4 regions of the Pantoea sp. RCC30.1 genome follow, and region 4 is predicted to be linked to each of the others. Evidence: predicted binding sites of a transcription regulator. Region 4 holds the regulator's gene; each other region holds the start of a gene.

Region 1 (4,683 bases), on a different contig from region 4:
ATGCGACGCAAGCTGGATAACGACGTGATCCGCAACGTGCGCGGGCTGGGCTGGCGGGTACCGGCAATATGAAAACTTTCCGCTTTATGCGCTCACTGCGCAACAAATTACTCTCTACGCTGCTGCTTATTCACCTGCTGATGATCGGCGGCGTCACCTGGTATTTCTTCAGCTGCTACGGCGATATGGTCGGCACCATGAAGGACGATCAGCTGGCAAAAATCGCTGATGCCTGGTCCACCAATAAACAAATGCCCGCCCTGATGCCGATGCTTATTGCGCCTGACAAAGCGAAGAGCGCCTTTGTGGTGCAGCTGTGGGACGATCAGGGCCAGTTGCGAGCCAGCTCATGGCCGGAGTTACAGGCCCCGCTGCAAAACCAGCGCGGCTATCGCGATGTCCATATCGGTCAGTGCGACGACTGCGAATGGCGCATCTATACCCGGCCCGGCATGCCTGGCAGCGAGATCAAAACCATCCAGGTGATGCACAACCTCAGCTATATGAAGGCATTGATGGTCAAGCGGGCGCTGTCAGCGATCATTCCGTTGATCCTGATGATGCCGCTGTCGCTACTGGTGATCTGGCTGGTGGTGCGCAAGATCACCCGGGATCTGCAGGTCGCTTCGCGTCAGATTGCCGCGCAGGAGACGCATCATCCGCACAATGTCTCACCCGAAGGCTTGCCGGATGAGATCCTGCCGCTGGTGGCCGCCTACAACTCGCTGTTGAGTAAGTTGCGTGAGGCCTGGTCGTCACAGCGTCAGTTCCTGGAAGATGCGGCGCATGAGCTGCGCACCCCGGTAACGGCGGTGACGTTGCAGCTGGAAAACCTGCGTCAGCATATCCAGCCGGGCGAAGCGAGCCGGCAGTTCAGCCAGCTGGAAGCGGGCGTCACACGCACCCGGCATCTGGTCACGCAGTTACTCAATGTCTCGCGCCAGGATGACCAGAGCGTGGTGGCCAGCATTGAGCATATCGAACTGGAAGATCTGCTGAAAGAGAGCATTGAGCAGCTGATGGTAGTGGCGGATAAACGCGGCATCGATATCGGCTTCAACGGCTCCACGCAGTACCGTCTGCAGGCCAGCCGTTCCGAGCTGCGCAGCCTGTTCGATAACCTGATTGGTAACGCCATGTTGCACACGCCGGAAGGCAGCCTGGTCGATGTACTGCTGCATCGGGTCGCGGGAAAAACGGTGGTCGATATTGTTGATAACGGGCCGGGTATGCCGGAGTCCTTTATCGAGCGCGCGTTTGATCGTTTTACCCGTTCGCCTGACGTTAAAGCCCAGGGCAGCGGGTTGGGATTATCTATTGTGCGCAACGTCGCACAGAAGCATCAGATTCACGTCGCCCTTTCCAATTGCCTGACGCCACAGGGTGCCATTTGTGGTTTGCAGGTTCGCGTCACCCTTCCCTGATCCCGCCTGTTTGATCACGAACCAGACAACGTAAACGGTTGCCTGGTTCCGTTCGATCCACGCCGATATTGTGAAGTGCATCACATTTTAGCTGAATTGTAATGCAACACTTTTTGACAAACGTGAGCAAAATCTATTTTCTATCGATCTGTTACAGGCACGCTACGCGGGCTAAAGAACTGGCTGTTATTTGCTGTGAAACCCTCATTCCCATCAAGGGACCGATTTCTCTCTGACTGCGTCTGCTGTGCGGCGGTCAAAAGCATGTGGCTGATAATAATGAAATATAAAACGTTGATAGCAGGTGCCGTGCTGGCATGTTCATTGAGTGGTGCTGCGCAGGCCGCTGAAAGCGATCCGCAGTATGTCTCCGACTGGTGGCATCAGAGCGTTAACGTGGTAGGCAGCTACCACACGCGTTTCGGACCCCAGTTTAACAACGACGTTTATCTGGAATATGAAGCGTTTGCCAAGAAGGACTGGTTCGATTTTTATGGCTACCTTGACCTGACCAACTTCTTCGGCGCAGGCAACAGCAACGCCAACGGCATTTTTGATCACGGTTCACCGATGTTCATGGAGATTGAGCCGCGCTTCTCTATCGACAAACTGACCGGCACCAGCCTGGCCTTTGGCCCGTTCAAAGAGTGGTATTTCGCTAACAACTACATCTACGACATGGGCCGCAACAGTGACAGTCGCCAGAATACCTGGTATATGGGTCTGGGCACCGATATCGATACGCACAGCGATGTCGGCCTGTCGCTGAACGTCTACGCCAAATATCAGTGGGAAAACTACGGTGCGGCGAACGAAAACAGCTGGGACGGCTATCGCTTCAAGGTGAAATACTTCGTGCCAATTACCACGCTGTGGGGTGGTAATCTGGGCTATGTGGGCTTCACTAACTTTGACTGGGGTTCTGATCTCCGCGATAAAGGCGGCTCATCACGCACCAGCAACTCCATCGCCTCCAGCCACATTCTGTCACTGGGTTACGATCACTGGCACTTCTCTGCGGTAGCGCGTTATTTCCACAACGGCGGACAATGGGCAGATGGTCAGGAACAGAACTTCGGCAACGGTCCATTCGAAGTAAAATCGACGGGCTGGGGTTACTACCTGGTGGCGGGTTATAACTTCTGATGATAGCGGGCGCTTTAATTACCGCCCGTTTAGCAGGAAAGCTGGCCCAGGACGTAATACACCAAAGCCAGCTTTTCAGATGCAGGCTTATCAAATAAACACTGCATCTGCCCCGCTTTTAGTTCTGCGGCTTTTCAACATTGATGCGCCACGGAATGTTGAACTTATCAATGAACATCGCGAATCCGTTCGACCAGAACGTCTCCTGCCATTCCGTTGTCACCTTGCCGCCTGCCGACAGTTTCTCAAACCAGGCCTTGCCTTTTTCAACATCAGTAGTTGAAAGGCTGACCGCGTAACCGGCATGTTCTGACGCTGGCGGCTGATCGGTATTGCCATCGCTGAGCATCAGCTCACCATCACCAATGCGCAGCTGGGCATGCATGATCTTTTCTGGCGGCTGCGGCGCTGCAGACTGATCGCCGACCTGCTCACCCTGATCCGGCATGTCACCGAATTTCATTTTAGAGAGTAACTCTCCACCGGTTGCCTGCAGGTAAAAGTCGATAGCCTCTTCACAACGGCCATAGAGAAACAGATAAGGACTAACTTGCATCGTAACCTCTATTTGTCGGTTGGATTTTTTTCAGTACCTTAACAGTGTAGACGATCGACTTTACTCGTTGATTTTACTGGCAATACCGTCGAAAGAGTTGTGCCATATAACTGCTCATTGGAGTCAGCGTGGTGTCTTTGCGCTGAATCAGATAGAAGATCGCTTTCGGCAGGGGATCGTCGAGCGCCAGCGCCACCAGTGACCGACCCAGAATCGGATCGTCAATCACGTCGACCGACAGAATGCTGATGAAATCGCTTTGCGCCACCAGGCTGGTGCAGGCCATAAACGTTTCACAGGTCACCACGATTTTGGGAGCCATGCCACGCTCGCCAAACAGATCATGCAGCAAACGGTAGTAACTGCCTTTGGGCGTTGGCATCGTCCAGTCCGCCTGCTGTAACGCCGCCAGAGAACGCGCTTTTTCCAGCGGATGGCCTTTGCGCACCACCACTTTGTACTCGCGCTCCATCATCCGCTCATACATCAGCTCCTGATCGAGATGGCTCTGATCATAGGTATTGATGGTGAAATCGAGCGCGCCCTGGCGCAGCTCATGTACCATCGATACCAGCTGGCCTTCGACGATGCGCACTTTTACCAGCGGGTATTCGCGATGAAACTGGTTAATCACCTGCGGCATGATGGTACGTGCCACGCTGCCACCCACTCCGATATTCACCTGACCGCCACCCAGTCCCAGCCGCTGCTGGATATCTTCCTCGGCAACCCGCAACTCCGCCAGCACCAGGCTGGCATGACGAAAAAAGTTATCACCGATATCCGTCAGTACCACGCCCTGCTGACGGCGGATAAACAGCTTTGCCCCCAGCTCGCGCTCCAGTTCCTGAATCGCTTTGGTTAACGCCGGTTGCGACAATCCGGAAAGACGGCTTGCCGCCCGGATACTGCCCTGTCGCGCAACGTCTGTGAAGGCGCGCAGTTGATGAAGTTTGAGATTGGCAGACATAGTTTTTCGATAACCGTTGTTTATCAGTCACAAGATATTCGCATCTTATGCAGCCCAGCACCATTGTGTAGATTCGAAGCAGTGCATAAAAAATCAACAACGAGGAGAGAGCCGATGAAACCCCTTTCAGACCACGTCAGCGCCCTGCTGCCACAACTGCAACAGTGGCGTCGCGACTTCCATCACTATGCCGAATCGGGCTGGCTGGAGTTCCGCACCGCGACGTTAGTCGCAGAAGAACTGCATAAGCTCGGTTATCAACTGAAGCTGGGCCGTGAGGTGATCGATGCCGATGCGCGGATGGGTTTACCCGACGAAACCGTGCTGAAGCAGCAGGAGGCGCGTGCGCTGCAACAGGGCGCGCTGCCGCAGTGGATCAGCCACTTCTCCGGCGGATTCTGTGGCATCGTAGCAACGCTTGAGACCGGCCGTCCTGGCCCGGTGATGGGCTTCCGCGTCGATATGGATGCACTGGATCTCAATGAAAGCCAGGCAGGCGATCATCTGCCACAGCGTGAAGGGTTCGCCTCCTGCAACGCCGGCATGATGCACGCCTGCGGGCATGACGGTCATACCACTATTGGTCT
Region 2 (4,683 bases), on a different contig from region 4:
CGACATGGACTTCAAAGTAGCCGGTAGCCGTGAAGGTATCACCGCGCTGCAGATGGACATCAAAATCGAAGGCATCACGCGTGAAATCATGCAGGAAGCACTGAACCAGGCCAAGGGTGCGCGTCTGCACATTCTGGGCGTCATGGAACAGGCTATCAGCACACCGCGTACTGAGATTTCTGAATTCGCTCCACGCATCTACACCATCAAAATCAGCTCGGACAAGATTAAAGATGTGATCGGTAAAGGTGGCTCAGTGATTCGTGCACTGACCGAAGAGACCGGTACAACCATTGAAATCGAAGATGACGGTACCGTGAAAATCGCAGCGACCGATGGTCTGAAAGCGAAAGAAGCGATTCGTCGTATCGAAGAGATTACCGCAGAGATCGAAGTGGGCCGCGTTTACAGTGGTAAAGTGACCCGTATCGTCGACTTCGGTGCCTTCGTCGCTATCGGCGGTGGTAAAGAAGGTCTGGTTCACATTTCACAAATCGCGGATAAGCGCGTTGAGAAAGTAACTGACTATCTGCAGATGGGTCAGGAAGTGCCGGTTAAGGTGATGGAAGTTGATCGCCAGGGCCGCGTACGTCTGAGCATCAAAGAAGCGACAGAATCTAAGCCGCAGACTGAAGAAGCTGCAGCGGTGCTTACGCCTGAAGCTGAGTAAGACGTTGCTGATTTGCCCCTCTTTGCCTGGCAGAGAGGGGCGTTTGTATCATCGCGAGGGCGGGAATCCTTGTGCACAGCAGGCGGATGACAGGATGGTTATCCCAATGTTTGTATTCGGGAGTGGGAAATGAAGCCTTTTCTGCGCTGGTGTTTTGTTGCGACAGCTTTGACGCTGGCAGGATGCAGCAACTCCAATTGGCGTAAGAACGAAGTTCTTGCAGTGCCTTTACAGCCCACACTGCAGCAGGAAGTGATACTGGCGCGCATGGAACAAATTCTTGCCAGTCGCGCTCTCACCGATGATGAACGCGCACAGCTGTTATATGAGCGCGGAGTGTTGTATGATAGTTTAGGTCTGCGGGCATTAGCGCGGAACGATTTTTCGCAAGCGCTGTCTATAAGACCAGATATGCCCGAAGTGTTTAACTACTTAGGCATATATTTAACGCAGGCGGGCAACTTTGATGCCGCCTATGAAGCGTTTGATTCTGTACTTGAGCTTGATCCAACTTACAACTATGCGCATTTAAACCGTGGTATCGCCCTCTATTACGGCGGTCGATACAAGTTAGCGCAAGATGATCTGCTGGCGTTTTATCAAGACGATCCTAACGATCCTTTCCGCAGTCTGTGGCTCTATCTCGTTGAACGTGAGATGGATGTCGACAAGGCAAAAGTCGCGCTTCAACAGCGTCACGACAAAGCGGTCAGAGACCAATGGGGATGGAATATTGTCGAGTTCTACCTTGGAGATATCAACGAGAAAACGTTGATGGAAAGTCTCAAGGCGGACGCAACGGATAACACCTCGCTCGCTGAACATCTCAGTGAAACCAACTTCTATTTAGGTAAGTACTACCTAAGTCTGGGGGAGAAGGACGACGCGAAAGCGTTGTTCAAACTGGCGGTGGCCAACAACGTCAATAACTTTGTTGAACACCGATACGCATTGTTGGAACTGGCGCAACTCGGCCAGGCACAAGACGATTTATCAGAATCTGACCAGCAATAGCTGACGAACTTAATTTGCCTGTAAAACCTGTTAAGTCATCATCTTAAAGGATGAAGGCTTTTCTGTTCGTCAAAACTTCTAATTTGAGCCGGTTCACACTTTTTGATGAAAATGACTGAAAGTTTTCACGACGAGTTATGTAGACTGGCCGCCGCAATCTAAGAGGCACGTGTACTACATGACTGATATTCAAACCACTTTTGCTGACCTTGGCCTGAACGCCGACATCCTTGAATCACTGAATGGCATGGGCTATGTAAAGCCATCCCCAATCCAGGCTGAGTGTATTCCTCACCTGCTGGCGGGCCGTGACGTGTTAGGCATGGCGCAGACCGGGAGTGGTAAAACTGCGGCTTTCTCTCTGCCGCTGTTACACAACATTGACCCTACTGTTAAAGCGCCACAAATCCTGGTGCTGGCACCTACCCGCGAACTGGCGGTACAGGTTGCTGAAGCAGTTACCGAATTCGCTAAACACATGCGTGGCCTGAACGTGGTTGCCCTTTACGGCGGCCAGCGTTATGACGTGCAGCTGCGCGCACTGCGTCAGGGACCACAGGTTGTTGTAGGTACCCCTGGTCGTTTGCTTGACCACCTGAAACGCGGCACGTTAGACCTTTCTAACCTGCGTGGTCTGGTGCTGGATGAAGCAGACGAAATGCTGCGTATGGGCTTCATCGAAGACGTTGAAACCATCATGGCGCAGATTCCAGCCGATCATCAGACTGCGCTGTTCTCTGCTACCATGCCGGAAGCGATTCGTCGTATCACCAAACGCTTCATGAAAGATCCACAGGAAGTGCGTATTCAGTCAAGTCTGACCACGCGCCCTGACATCAGCCAGAGCTACTGGACTGCTTACGGTCGTAAAACAGACGCACTGGTTCGCTTCCTTGAAGCTGAAGACTTTGATGCTGCCATCATCTTCGTGCGTACCAAAAGCGCAACCATGGAAGTGGCAGAAGCGCTGGAGCGCAGTGGCTATAACAGCGCCGCGCTGAATGGTGACATGAACCAGGCACTGCGTGAGCAGACGCTGGAACGCCTGAAAGATGGTCGTCTCGACATCCTGATTGCAACCGACGTTGCGGCCCGTGGCCTGGACGTTGAGCGTATCAGTCTGGTTGTTAACTACGACATCCCGATGGATTCAGAATCTTACGTTCACCGTATCGGCCGTACCGGTCGTGCAGGTCGTGCTGGCCGTGCGCTGCTGTTCGTTGAGAACCGCGAGCGTCGTCTGCTACGCAACATCGAACGTACGATGAAGCTGACCATTCCTGAAGTAGAACTGCCAAACGCAGAACTGCTGGGTGAGCGTCGTCTGGCTAAGTTTGCTGCTAAAGTTCAGCAGCAGCTGGAAAGCAGCGATCTGGATCAGTACCGTGCTCTGCTGGCTAAAATGCAGCCAGAAGAAGAACTGGATCTGGAATCACTGGCAGCCGCACTGCTGAAGATGGCACAGGGCGAACGTCCTCTGATTCTGCCACCAGAAGCACCACGTCCTGCACGTCGCGAATACCGCGATCGTGACGAGCGTGATGGCCGTCGTGACAGCCGTGAAGCGCGTGGCGATTCTCGTGCTCCGCGTGAAAACCGCGAAAACCGTGAAAGCCGTGATGGCGATCGTCCACGTCGCGAACGTCGTGACGTTGGCGAAATGCAGCTGTACCGCATCGAAGTAGGCCGCGATGATGGTGTTGAAGTTCGTCACATCGTTGGTGCTATCGCTAACGAAGGCGACATCAGCAGCCGTTACATCGGTAACATCAAGCTGTTCGGTACGCATTCAACCATCGAGCTGCCGAAAGGCATGCCAGGCGATGTGCTGCAGCACTTCACCCGTACGCGTATTCTGAACAAACCGATGAATATGCAGCTGCTGGGTGATGCACAGCCAAACGAAGGCCGTGGTGATCGTCGTCCAGCGGGTGCAGGCGGTGAGCGTCGCAGTGGTCCAGGTGCTGGTGCTCCAGGTGCAGCCAACCGTGAAGGTGGTCGTCGCTTCTCTTCTGAACGCCGTGAAGGTGGTCGTGAAGGCGGTGGACGTACTTTCAACCGTGAAGGTAGCCGTGGTCCACGTCGTGAAGAAGGCGCAGCCGCCTCTCCACGTCGTCGTGATGCATAACGACTTAGCGTCGTAACAAAAAGGGAAGCCACTGGCTTCCCTTTTTTTATGCCTGTCAGGCACCACCGCTGATCATGACGCGCTCGCCGCTGACATAGGCAGACTCCTCAGAGGCCAGAAACAGCGCGACCTGCGCCACATCCTCCGGCAGACCAAAACGCCCCAGCGGCGTAGCCGCCAGCAGCTGCGCTTTGAGCTGCGGACTCATCCTCTTCGCAGCCAGTAATCCCTCGGTCAGGATCATCCCAGGTGCCAGCGCGTTAACCCGAATATTCCTGGCACCCAGTTCGCGCGCCAGTCCCTGAGTCAGGGTATCCACCGCGCCTTTGGTTGCCGCCCAGAGTACGGAACCCGGCGTGCTGTTTTTACTGTTCAGGGCGCTAAGGTTAATAATGCTGCCGCCATGCGAAGGGAAGTGACGAATCGCCTGCTGACAGACCATCAGCGTGCCGAGCAGGTTAACGTCAATCTGCTGCTGCATCTCCTCCTGCGTCAGCGCCTCAAACTCGCCGTGATGAAAGCTGCCTGCATTGTTCACCACAATGTCAGGTGCGCCGAAACAGTCTGCGGTGGTGGCGAACAGCCGTTCCACATCCCGCAGGCGAGAGATATCTGCCTGTACTGCCACGGCTTCACTGCCCAGGGTGACGATATCGCTGACTACGTCAGCTGCCCCGACTTCATCCTGACGATAATTGACCACGACGCGCGCGCCCGCTGCGGCAAACGCGATGGCAATAGCCGCGCCAATGCCTTTGGACGCGCCAGTCACCAGTGCGATTTTATTCTGCAGTGCTTTCATTATGTCATTCTCCGCCGTAATAATTGCGTCGAAAGACTATGCGCGATGGCGCTGAAAAGCGGGTAGCGC
Region 3 (4,683 bases), 200 kb from region 4:
GCTGCAGGGCCTTTAGCGCCATTTTCAATGGTGAAGGAGACTTTCTGACCTTCATCAAGCGTTTTGTAGTTATCACCCTGGATAGCAGAGAAATGCACGAATACATCTTTGCTGCCATCATCAGGAGTAATAAAGCCAAAACCTTTATCTGAATTAAACCATTTTACTAAACCAGTCATTTTATTAGACATAGATATTTCCTTAATCGATTAGCCACTAAGAGCGGCGAAGATGGCCTGTAGTTAGAGATTTACTTATTGGGCACTTAGGAAGAGGCTTTCGAAGAAGGATATCTGTGGATAACACTTGAACTGAAGACTACTTTACTAAAACTGCTTTCATAAGGTCTGTGTTCCAAACCGATGACGTATTAAGACATAGCGATAATAATTTAGCAATGTATATGTTTATTTATTTTAACCATTTAAACGCTCAGATGGCTGAATGGCCATTATATGTTGATGAGTCAGGAAGCGCTTCCGCTCCGCTGTGTGCGAAAAGGTGCAGGTCAACCCCGTTATAATGACGGTGCCGATTGAACGTTGATGCTTAAAAATAAACAGAGCCAGTCATGTCACATCGCGTAAAAATTTCCGCACGGCCAGCGAAGGGATTTCTTCGCCCTCCTCATCTGTGAGCTTACCTGCTGCATGTCTCAGTGACCGTGAACGGTCAATCCTACAAGCCGGATAACAACGGGGCGGACAACCAGTATGCAAAAGAAAGCCGCTGGCATAGCGACCCGGTAAGCATTCATCACATTTGTCATGTAATGAGGCCCCATTCCGAATTCGGCTAACGTGATGACAAGACTCATCAGGAACGCCATGATGATCGCCATATAAAGCGCAAATATGTAAGGTGCCGAGCGCACCGGCAGGCGAGTTCGTAAGATTTTTTTTGTTGTAGCATCAGTCATCTGATTATCCTGTTTAACAAAAGTAGATAAAACTGCGGCTAATTTAACAAGCTTATGAGGGGGGGTGTAGAGCGGTTATGCTTTAATCATTATTAAGTAAAAGTGACGAATAAACGGTTGGGGATACGATGGACGTTTTAGGGCTGATTAGCACTTTTATCCGCGTGGTGGAAAACGGCAGTATTGCAGCGGCGGCACGCGCTAAAGGTATGAGTCCGGCAGCAGTAAGCCAGAGTCTTTCACGTCTTGAAGCGCATCTGGGCGTGCGACTGCTATCGCGCACCACCCGCAGCATGATCTTAACGGAAAATGGTAAACGCTATTTCGAGAAAGTCCGTCACATCCCACATGATATCGAACTCGCCTCGCAGGCTGCTGCGAATGAAGCCAAACCGCAGGGGCCACTCTGTATCGCTACGACAGCCGCGTTTGGTCGGTATGTTCTGGCTCCCCTTATGCCCGCTTTCAAAGCATCTTTCCCCGATATAGATATTGAACTGATCAGTACTGATCGCAACGTTGATCATCGCCTGGAAGGCGTCGATGTCAGTATCCGCATCGAAGCACAGCTGAATGATCAACTGATCGCCAGAAAAATCGCATCGCTACCTTTTATATTCTGTGCGGCTCCCGCTTACCTTGATCGAGCTGGCACTCCTCAGACGCCTGGAGAACTTAGCCAGCACGCCTGCCTGGTTTTCCGCTATCCCACCGACAGACGGTTTCTGCCATGGACGTTTATGGTCAACGGACAGCCTGTTAATGCAAAACTCAATCCCAGTTTTATCAGCGATGATATTGATATTATTGCAAAGATAGCTGTAAACAGCGGCGGCATTGCCCGCCTGGCAAGCTTTGTTGCTCAGCCACTGATAGACAGCGGTCTGCTAAGGCCTTTGTCCTGGTCAGATCACAGTGGCGAGAGCAACATTGAGTCCCTGCCGATGAATATCTATGCCTGTGTCACCGAACGTTCGGCACTGAATTCGAAAGTACGGACATTTATTGAATTTTTAGCAGATGCGATTTAAGACAGGAGTGCTTTTGGCAGGCAAAAATTGTCCGCATTTTGATGGGAATCTCAGCAGGTGCGTCACCGCCAGATAGAGAAGCAGTTTCATCGCCATAAAGCGGGGAAATCAAAAGAAGAAGGGAGTTAATAGCTAGCCAGATAGACCAGAAGTGCAAAAACACGGCTTTAAAACAGCAGAGGCAGAAAAGGTGATAATCACAGGTCGATCCCTGACCGCGATTATCGAGGGTTTCTTGCGGGGTACTTAGTACATGGCACCCGGCGGTACGTGTTTGAACGTCTCAACGTAAGCGCGGAACACGTGTTTAATAATGCGTTTCATAGAATACCTGATTCAAATTTAGTTGAAGATATACCGAAAAAGTATAGCCCCTGAGCGTTTTAACAGCAAATAAATTTGAACCAGATCACAAAAATGACGCTTTTATGTGCAAAGGCCCTAGGCGGTGTAGCCAAGATGCTGCAATAGAATGGTGGAGCCGACGGCGATTAAAACCACGCCACCCAGCACTTCCGCCCATTTGCCCAGTACCGGACCGATAAAGCGTCCAACTAATACGCCGGTCGTCGCCATCACCGTGGTGGCGGCACCAATGGTCAGCGCGGTGGTGATGATGTTCACCTGCAGGAAAGCCAGACCGACACCGACCGCCAGCGCATCCAGGCTGGTCGCGACGGCAGTGGTCGCCAGGACCATAAAGCCATGACTTTGCGGAGCTTCACAGGGTTCTGCAACGGCAGTCTGACGGAAACCTTCCATCATCATACGGCCACCCAGAAATGCCAGCAGGGTGAAGGCAACCCAGTGATCCCACGCCATGATGTAACGACTGGCTGCCAGGCCAAGTGCCCAGCCAATCAGCGGGGTCAGCGCTTCAATAGAGCCGAAGATCAGACCGGTACGCAGCGCTTCTTTAAAACCAGGACGATGCAATGTGGCACCTTTGCCCAGCGCAGCGGCAAAGGCGTCCATCGACATACCCAGCGCAAGAATTAAAGTGGCAATAAAGGTCATGATTTATTCACCTGGGGCGAAAAAGCGGCAATTCACGCTGAATCCACCACACAAAGTGTTCAGTTATGAAAAAGTGGGCGCAGTCTATCACGCAAAGGCTGATATAAAAAGACAGTAAAATCAGGGATTTAAGTATAGCAAAGGCTATAACTCTTATCATTCGCTATGAATCGCGCTAAGTCGATGGTGCTAAAGCATTTTCTGACCTTTTCCCTGGCCCTTCAACGCATCGGATGCCTGCATTGCCGCACGCCACCATTGAACCGTGTCGCTGATTACCGGAAAATGCCGGGCTGATAAATATGGGATACCGGTTATGAATAACCCTTTTGAGACGTTGATTGTGCCTGGCGGCATTTTGCTGCTGGGTTTTCTCTCGGCGCTGCTTCTGCCCGCGCCCGCCTTTAGCGTGACGGTGGCGCAGCATCTTTTGCAGATGTTCCATTTACAGGATCTGAATCAGCTCTACACGGTGGTGTTTTGCGTCTGGTTTTTGCTGCTGGGCACACTGGAGTTTTTTGTTATCCGCTTTGTCTGGCGTCGCTGGTTCAGAGGCTGACCACCTGCGCATCGACCAGCGCTTTTAGCCGTTCGGCGCTGCACGCGTAACCTTCACGCGGCAGATGTGCCGCGCCCAGCACCAGACCCGCACCGCGCTGATCGGCCTGCTGATACCAGATCGACAGCGGCGAGGGGGCCATGCCCCACTCTACCGCCTGCTGCGCAATGGCCTCATCCGCACTACCGGCGGGTAAGCGGACAATCACCGCCAGCCCGGCGCGTTGCAGGTCGGGAAAGTGAGGCTGGAGCGCCGCGATCATCTGTTCCAGTCGCTCATGATAGACGCGCTTCATGCGCCGCAGATGCCGCATAAAGTGTCCGTCCCGCAGAAACTCCGCCACCGCGTTGTGCAGCAATCCTGAGGACGCAGGCGAAAGCAACGCGCAGACCTCGCCGAACCGGGCCGTCAGCGCGGGCGGCACCACCATGAAACCGAGCCGCAGTTGCGGCGTCAGCGTCTTGCTGAAGGTGCCGATGTGCAACACCCGCCCCTCGCTGTCGAGCGCCGCGAGTGCCGGAGCCGCGCGGTTACCGGGCTGAAGCTCGCCGAGATAGTCATCTTCGATTATCCAGCGCTGCTCCCGGCTGGCCCAGTTCAGCAATTCATGGCGGCGCGCGAGGCTCATCGTCATGCCAAGCGGTGCCTGCTGTCCCGGCGTGACCAGCGCGAAAGCGGCCTCCGGTGCACGGGCAATCCCGGCCTGCACCTGCAACCCTTCGGTATCAACCGGCACGGCAACCGGCGTGACACGCAGCGCTTCAACCGCGCGACGTGCCACCCAGAATCCGGGATCTTCCAGCCAGGCCTTTTTGCCCTGAAAGTCCATCGCCAGCCCAATCAGACCCATTGCGCCCGCATAGCCGCTGGTAATAATGATTTGGTCCGCCTGACAGCGCAGGCCGCGCGCCACCGCGAGGTAGGCCACCAGCGCCTGACGCAGCGCTACGCTACCGCGCGGATCGGGATAGCTGGCCGGTCTGCTGACCTGAATGCGCGCCTGACGCTGCAGGATGCGCAGCCAGACTTTTGCCGGAAACGCATCGCTGGCCGGAATGCCCATTTGAAAGGTCAGCGGTGCCGCGTCATATTCTTCTATGCCCTCCAGCAGCAGACGTTCAGTATTGGCGCCGGTCGGTTTTAACGGCGGTAATGCG
Region 4 (4,683 bases):
CCGCTGAAGGCGTGATGGTGCTGGTAGCCGGAACCGACGTGATGCGTTTTGCCCCGTCACTGATTATCGAACCGGCCGACATTGAAGAGGGCATGAGCCGCTTCGCCACCGCCGTCGGCAAAGTGCTTAACGGCTAGCTTAGTTTTTACGTAAGCGTCTGATTAGCCAGCGGCCATGTTGTGGTCGCTGGTTCCACGCCAGCGATGAAATGGTGTACATCACGCTCAGATGATCGAGAATGCGTCGTACATGTTGCTCCACCACCGTGATCGGTCCCTCGCTGATATTCTCCAGGTCATCCAGCAAATTCACCTGTGAGCTTTCACCATCATATTCCAGCCGCTGCTGACATCGCTGCAGCGCGATTTCACAGGATTGCAGATAGCGTTCAGCCAATGCGGTCGTCAGCATGGTGTGCTCACGCGCCAGAATCGTTATCGCATTGATATGCTCGACAATAAACTGGCTGTGCGTGACCCAGAGCCGCATATCACTCAGGTAGCGGGAGTTGAACGCGGGTTCCTGCATCGCCTGATTTAGTGAGTTAAACAGCGCATTATGCGCCTGATTAACCTTCACGCGCTGATAAGCCAGTTTCTCCGATGACTGTTCGTCGCCCAGTAACAGCCGCAGCGCATCCTGATAGGTTTCCAGCGCGTCATGGGCATTCTGCCGCAATAAGCCGCTCTGCCACTGCGGCCACAGCCACAGCATCCCGCCAAAGGCAATCAGACAGCCCATCAGCGTATCCATCAGTCGCGGCAGCAGGAACTGCGCGCCGTTCAGCGACAGCAATTGCAGCGAGTAAACCGCCGTGACCGTAAATCCAATCATCGACCAGCCATAGAACTGGCGGGTAAAGCGATAGCTGATAAAGGTTATCGCCAGCATGATCAGCAGCACTACCGACTCCGGCACCGCCATGCGCAGCGTCGCGGCCGCGATGACCAGACCAGCAAAGGTGCCCAGCGCCCTATGCTGGATGCGGACACGGGTGGCGCTGTAGCCGTTCTGGCTGACGAACATAATGGTCATCAGGATCCAGTAGGGTTTGGGGATGTTGAAGAATAGCGCCAGCGCGCTGCCCAGCATCAGCATTACCGCAAAGCGACCGGCAGTGCGCAGTGCCGACGAGCGAAACGAGAGATAACTGCGCAGCGCCGGTAACAGCGGCAGACGACGCTGGCGATCCGCCATCAGATCGCGTTGATACAGCGGTTTCTGGGTGCGCAGGACACGCGCAATGCGGTTGAAGTGGTAAAGGCAGAAGTTACCCACCGGATTGTCGGGATGCTGATGGGCGATCTTCTCCAGCGCACCGAGCTGTTTATCCATCGCAAAGCGATCGGGGAGCTGGTGATAAAGGATGTTATCCGCCAGCACCCGCAGCCGGGCAGAGATGGTTTTGGCGTTCCAGCGGATCACCGCTTCGGCATGGCTCTGTTCGACCAGCTTCTGCACCTCTTCCGGCCGATGCAGGCTGACGGAGATATGCTCCTGCAGATCCAACGCCACCTGAAAGGCGCGCGTCAGCCTCTTATGGCTGTGATCGCGGCTTGCCGACAACATGTGCATCTGCTGATAGCAGGTGTTGATCAGATCGACCACTTTCTGCTGACGAGCCAGCAGCGGCGGCAGCGCCTTTTCCGGATCGGTGAGCTGCGTGAGCAGGGTATATTTGGCGTCGCAGTAGTTAGCCAGCTCACGATAGATCAGGCTGAGGCTCTCGCGCATCGGCTGCTCTTTCCACAGCCAGAACCAGAACCAGTTGAACAGCCCATACCAGAGCGTACCGCCGATATAGAGCAGCGGGGTGACATAGATGGGCATGCGGCCAATCAGGCTGAGGGTGAAGATGGCGGCGATAAGGGTGCCGGGCAGCAGGCGGCCATGCAGCGGGCTGATTTCACCGGTGACGCCCAGCAGCAGAGGCATAGCGAAGAGGATCAGCGGCAGTGGAATCGCATGCAGGGTAAGCCACTGAATCAGAAAGCTGCCGAGGGCAAACAGGCTGCCGCCAACAATCAGGCGTTTGAAGAAGCGTTTGTGTGGGGTATCCAGACCGGCGATGTTGCAGCAGGCGGGCACTAACGAGAACAGCAGACCTTTTTGCAGGTCGCCAGCTAGCCAGCCCAGCGCTACCGGCAGACAGAGCACCAGCGTTTGCCGCAAAGCGTAGTTAACTTCAGGATGGTAAATGATTCGACGCCACATCGGCCCAACACAAACAATAACGGCGTGATGTTGCCATCACGCCGTGGGTGACAGGAATTAGCGGGTGCCGTAAACGACGATGGTTTTGCCGTGTGCGGAGATCAGATTCTGATCTTCCAGCATCTTCAAAATACGGCCCACGGTTTCGCGTGAACAACCAACAATCTGGCCAATTTCCTGACGAGTGATTTTAATTTGCATACCGTCGGGATGCGTCATGGCATCTGGCTGCTTCGCCAGGTTGAGCAGGGTCTGTGCAATGCGTCCGGTTACGTCGAGGAAAGCGAGGTTACCCACTTTTTCAGACGTGACCTGCAGGCGACTCGCCATCTGCGCTGAGAGTCGCATCAGGATGTCGGGGTTAACCTGGATCAGCTGACGGAATTTCTTGTAGGAAATCTCCGCCACTTCGCACGCGCTTTTCGCACGTACCCAGGCGCTGCGCTCCTGGCCTTCTTCGAAGAGGCCAAGCTCACCAATAAAATCGCCCTGATTCAGGTAGGAAAGAATCATCTCTTTGCCTTCTTCATCTTTAATCAGAACCGCGACGGAACCTTTCACGATGTAGTAAAGCGTTTCTGCTTTTTCACCTTGGTGAATCAGCGTACTTTTGGATGGATACTTGTGAATATGGCAATGGGACAGGAACCATTCGAGTGTAGGGTCTGTTTGCGGTTTGCCGAGAACCATTCGCTATTATCCTCTGTTGTAATCGTGCCCAAAATACAGGGGGCAGTTTTCCCTGTCAGGCGGTGAAAGCTTCAAGCGTTTCCATTTCAGGAAATTATTCGGGCCGCATCAGGCGCAGTGCGCATCATTCTTCCCGGCTTCGCCATCGGGTGACGAAAAATATTTTCAGCACTGTTTGTAGCACAGCTTTTGCCGACTGTCTTCTGTTGTCTCGCTTCAGCTAAGAGTGGATTTCTCTGGATTGCTGTTTACCAGGCGAAAGCGTACTCTTGCGAGAAAACTGCGTATTCCGGAGCAAAAATCATGCAGGCAAGAGTGAAATGGGTAGAAGGGCTGACATTCCTCGGAGAATCCTCATCCGGCCACCAGATACTGATGGATGGCAATTCGGGTGATAAAGCGCCCAGCCCAATGGAGATGGTGCTGATGGCGGCTGGCGGATGCAGCGCGATTGATGTGGTATCAATTCTGCAAAAAGGCCGCAACGATGTGGCTGATTGTGAAGTAAAACTGACCTCAGAACGTCGTGAAGAGGCGCCGCGAATCTTTACGCACATCAACCTGCATTTTATCGTGAGTGGTAAAGCGCTCCAGGATAAAGCGGTCTCACGCGCGGTGGATCTTTCTGCTGAAAAATATTGCTCTGTGGCCATTATGCTGGGTAAAGGTGTGACGATTACGCATAGCTATGAAGTGATTGAGCTTTAGTAGCCGCAAGGGTCATTGCCGACCTGCTAACTTCACTTCCAGTATCTGATGCAGGTTGCTTTAAGACTGTGCCTGCGCAGGAAACCGGGTCAGATCGGAAAGTCGTTTAAGCCAATCCCTGGCCGCTCGGCCCGCGCCTTCCCTGGCGCGGGACGCTTTCCTCTTCTGGCCCGGTTCCCTGCGTGTTAAGCTTTTTCGCTGCTGTCAGATTCATCCTGCATTGGCATTGGCATTGGCATTAGTCTGGAAAGGCCCTTTTGACCTCTTACTCTATCCGTTTACCTTCCATCAGCCGCTTCACCAGAGGCCCCATGATCAACTCCATCGCCAGCCCCATTTTGCCGCCCGGCACGACCAGCGTATTGATATGCGAGATAAACGAACCCTGAAGCATCGCCAGAAGGTAGGGGAGGTCGATATCGTCCAGCGCCTGAAAGTGAATCACCACAAAGCTCTCATCCAGTGAAGGAATAGCGCGGGCAGCGAAGGGGTTTGAGGTATCGACGGTCGGGACGCGCTGAAAGTTGAGGTGAGTGCGTGAGAACTGCGGCGTGATGAAGTTGATGTAATCCTCCATCGAGCGCACCACGGAATCCATTACCGCTTCACGTGAATGACCGCGCTCGCCAGTGTCGCGCACCAGCTTCTGAATCCACTCCAGGTTAACAATCGGTACCACGCCCACCAGCAGATCGACCTGTTCGGCCACGTTGTGCTGCGCCGTCACCACGCCGCCGTGCAGTCCTTCATAGAAGAGAATGTCGGTGTTCTGCGGCAGCGGCTGCCAGGGCGTAAAGGTGCCGGGCACCTGATTCCACGGCACTGCTTCATCGTAGGTGTGCAGATATTTACGCGACTGGCCCTGTCCGCTTTGACCATACTCTTTAAAGCTCTGTTCCAGCAGGCCAAAGTCATTGGCTTCCGGCCCGAAATAGCTGACATGACGTCCTAAATCGCGCGCCTTACGAATCGCCATATCCATTTCAGGGCGGGTAAAGCGGTGAAAGCTGTCACCTTCCAGCTCGGCCGCATGAAGATCGAGCTGCTGAAAGATTTTGCGAAACGCGAGGC

Evidence for each region. Region 4 encodes CRP, which controls carbon source genes, mostly activating them, when cyclic AMP is high. Its sites were predicted from a motif close to ATGTGANNNNNNTCACAT; they were not measured.
Region 1: the regulator CRP is predicted to act here: its motif matches at 1,493-1,510, upstream of AC2LB6_RS21060 (nucleoside-specific channel-forming protein Tsx).
Region 2: the regulator CRP is predicted to act here: its motif matches at 1,766-1,783, upstream of yrbN (protein YrbN).
Region 3: the regulator CRP is predicted to act here: its motif matches at 2,348-2,365, upstream of azuC (stress response protein AzuC).

What each region holds. Positions count from the first base shown of each region.
Region 1 covers NZ_JBXUHX010000034.1:34,382-39,064, reverse strand. Annotated here, with positions in the region: partial or broken gene AC2LB6_RS21070 (DNA-binding response regulator) at 1-72, shown strand, start outside; gene AC2LB6_RS21065 (sensor histidine kinase) at 69-1,424, shown strand; gene AC2LB6_RS21060 (nucleoside-specific channel-forming protein Tsx) at 1,704-2,570, shown strand; gene yjdN (VOC family metalloprotein YjdN) at 2,689-3,126, opposite strand; gene AC2LB6_RS21050 (LysR family transcriptional regulator) at 3,200-4,096, opposite strand; gene AC2LB6_RS21045 (M20 family metallo-hydrolase) at 4,211-4,683, shown strand, end outside.
Region 2 covers NZ_JBXUHX010000019.1:63,773-68,455, forward strand. Annotated here, with positions in the region: gene pnp (polyribonucleotide nucleotidyltransferase) at 1-670, shown strand, start outside; gene nlpI (lipoprotein NlpI) at 800-1,684, shown strand; gene yrbN (protein YrbN) at 1,790-1,846, shown strand; gene AC2LB6_RS16775 (DEAD/DEAH family ATP-dependent RNA helicase) at 1,863-3,812, shown strand; gene AC2LB6_RS16780 (SDR family NAD(P)-dependent oxidoreductase) at 3,868-4,614, opposite strand.
Region 3 covers NZ_JBXUHX010000004.1:946-5,628, reverse strand. Annotated here, with positions in the region: gene cspE (transcription antiterminator/RNA stability regulator CspE) at 1-191, opposite strand, end outside; gene AC2LB6_RS05225 (DUF2798 domain-containing protein) at 656-919, opposite strand; gene AC2LB6_RS05220 (LysR family transcriptional regulator) at 1,048-1,950, shown strand; gene azuC (stress response protein AzuC) at 2,197-2,274, opposite strand; gene mntP (manganese efflux pump MntP) at 2,392-2,967, opposite strand; gene AC2LB6_RS05205 (DUF1158 domain-containing protein) at 3,284-3,526, shown strand; gene pdxR (MocR-like pyridoxine biosynthesis transcription factor PdxR) at 3,516-4,683, opposite strand, start outside.
Region 4 covers NZ_JBXUHX010000004.1:199,804-204,486, forward strand. Annotated here, with positions in the region: gene argD (bifunctional acetylornithine/succinyldiaminopimelate transaminase) at 1-137, shown strand, start outside; gene AC2LB6_RS06110 (YccS/YhfK family putative transporter) at 139-2,214, opposite strand; gene crp (cAMP-activated global transcriptional regulator CRP) at 2,272-2,904, opposite strand; gene AC2LB6_RS06120 (OsmC family protein) at 3,208-3,612, shown strand; gene AC2LB6_RS06125 (phosphoribulokinase) at 3,878-4,683, opposite strand, start outside.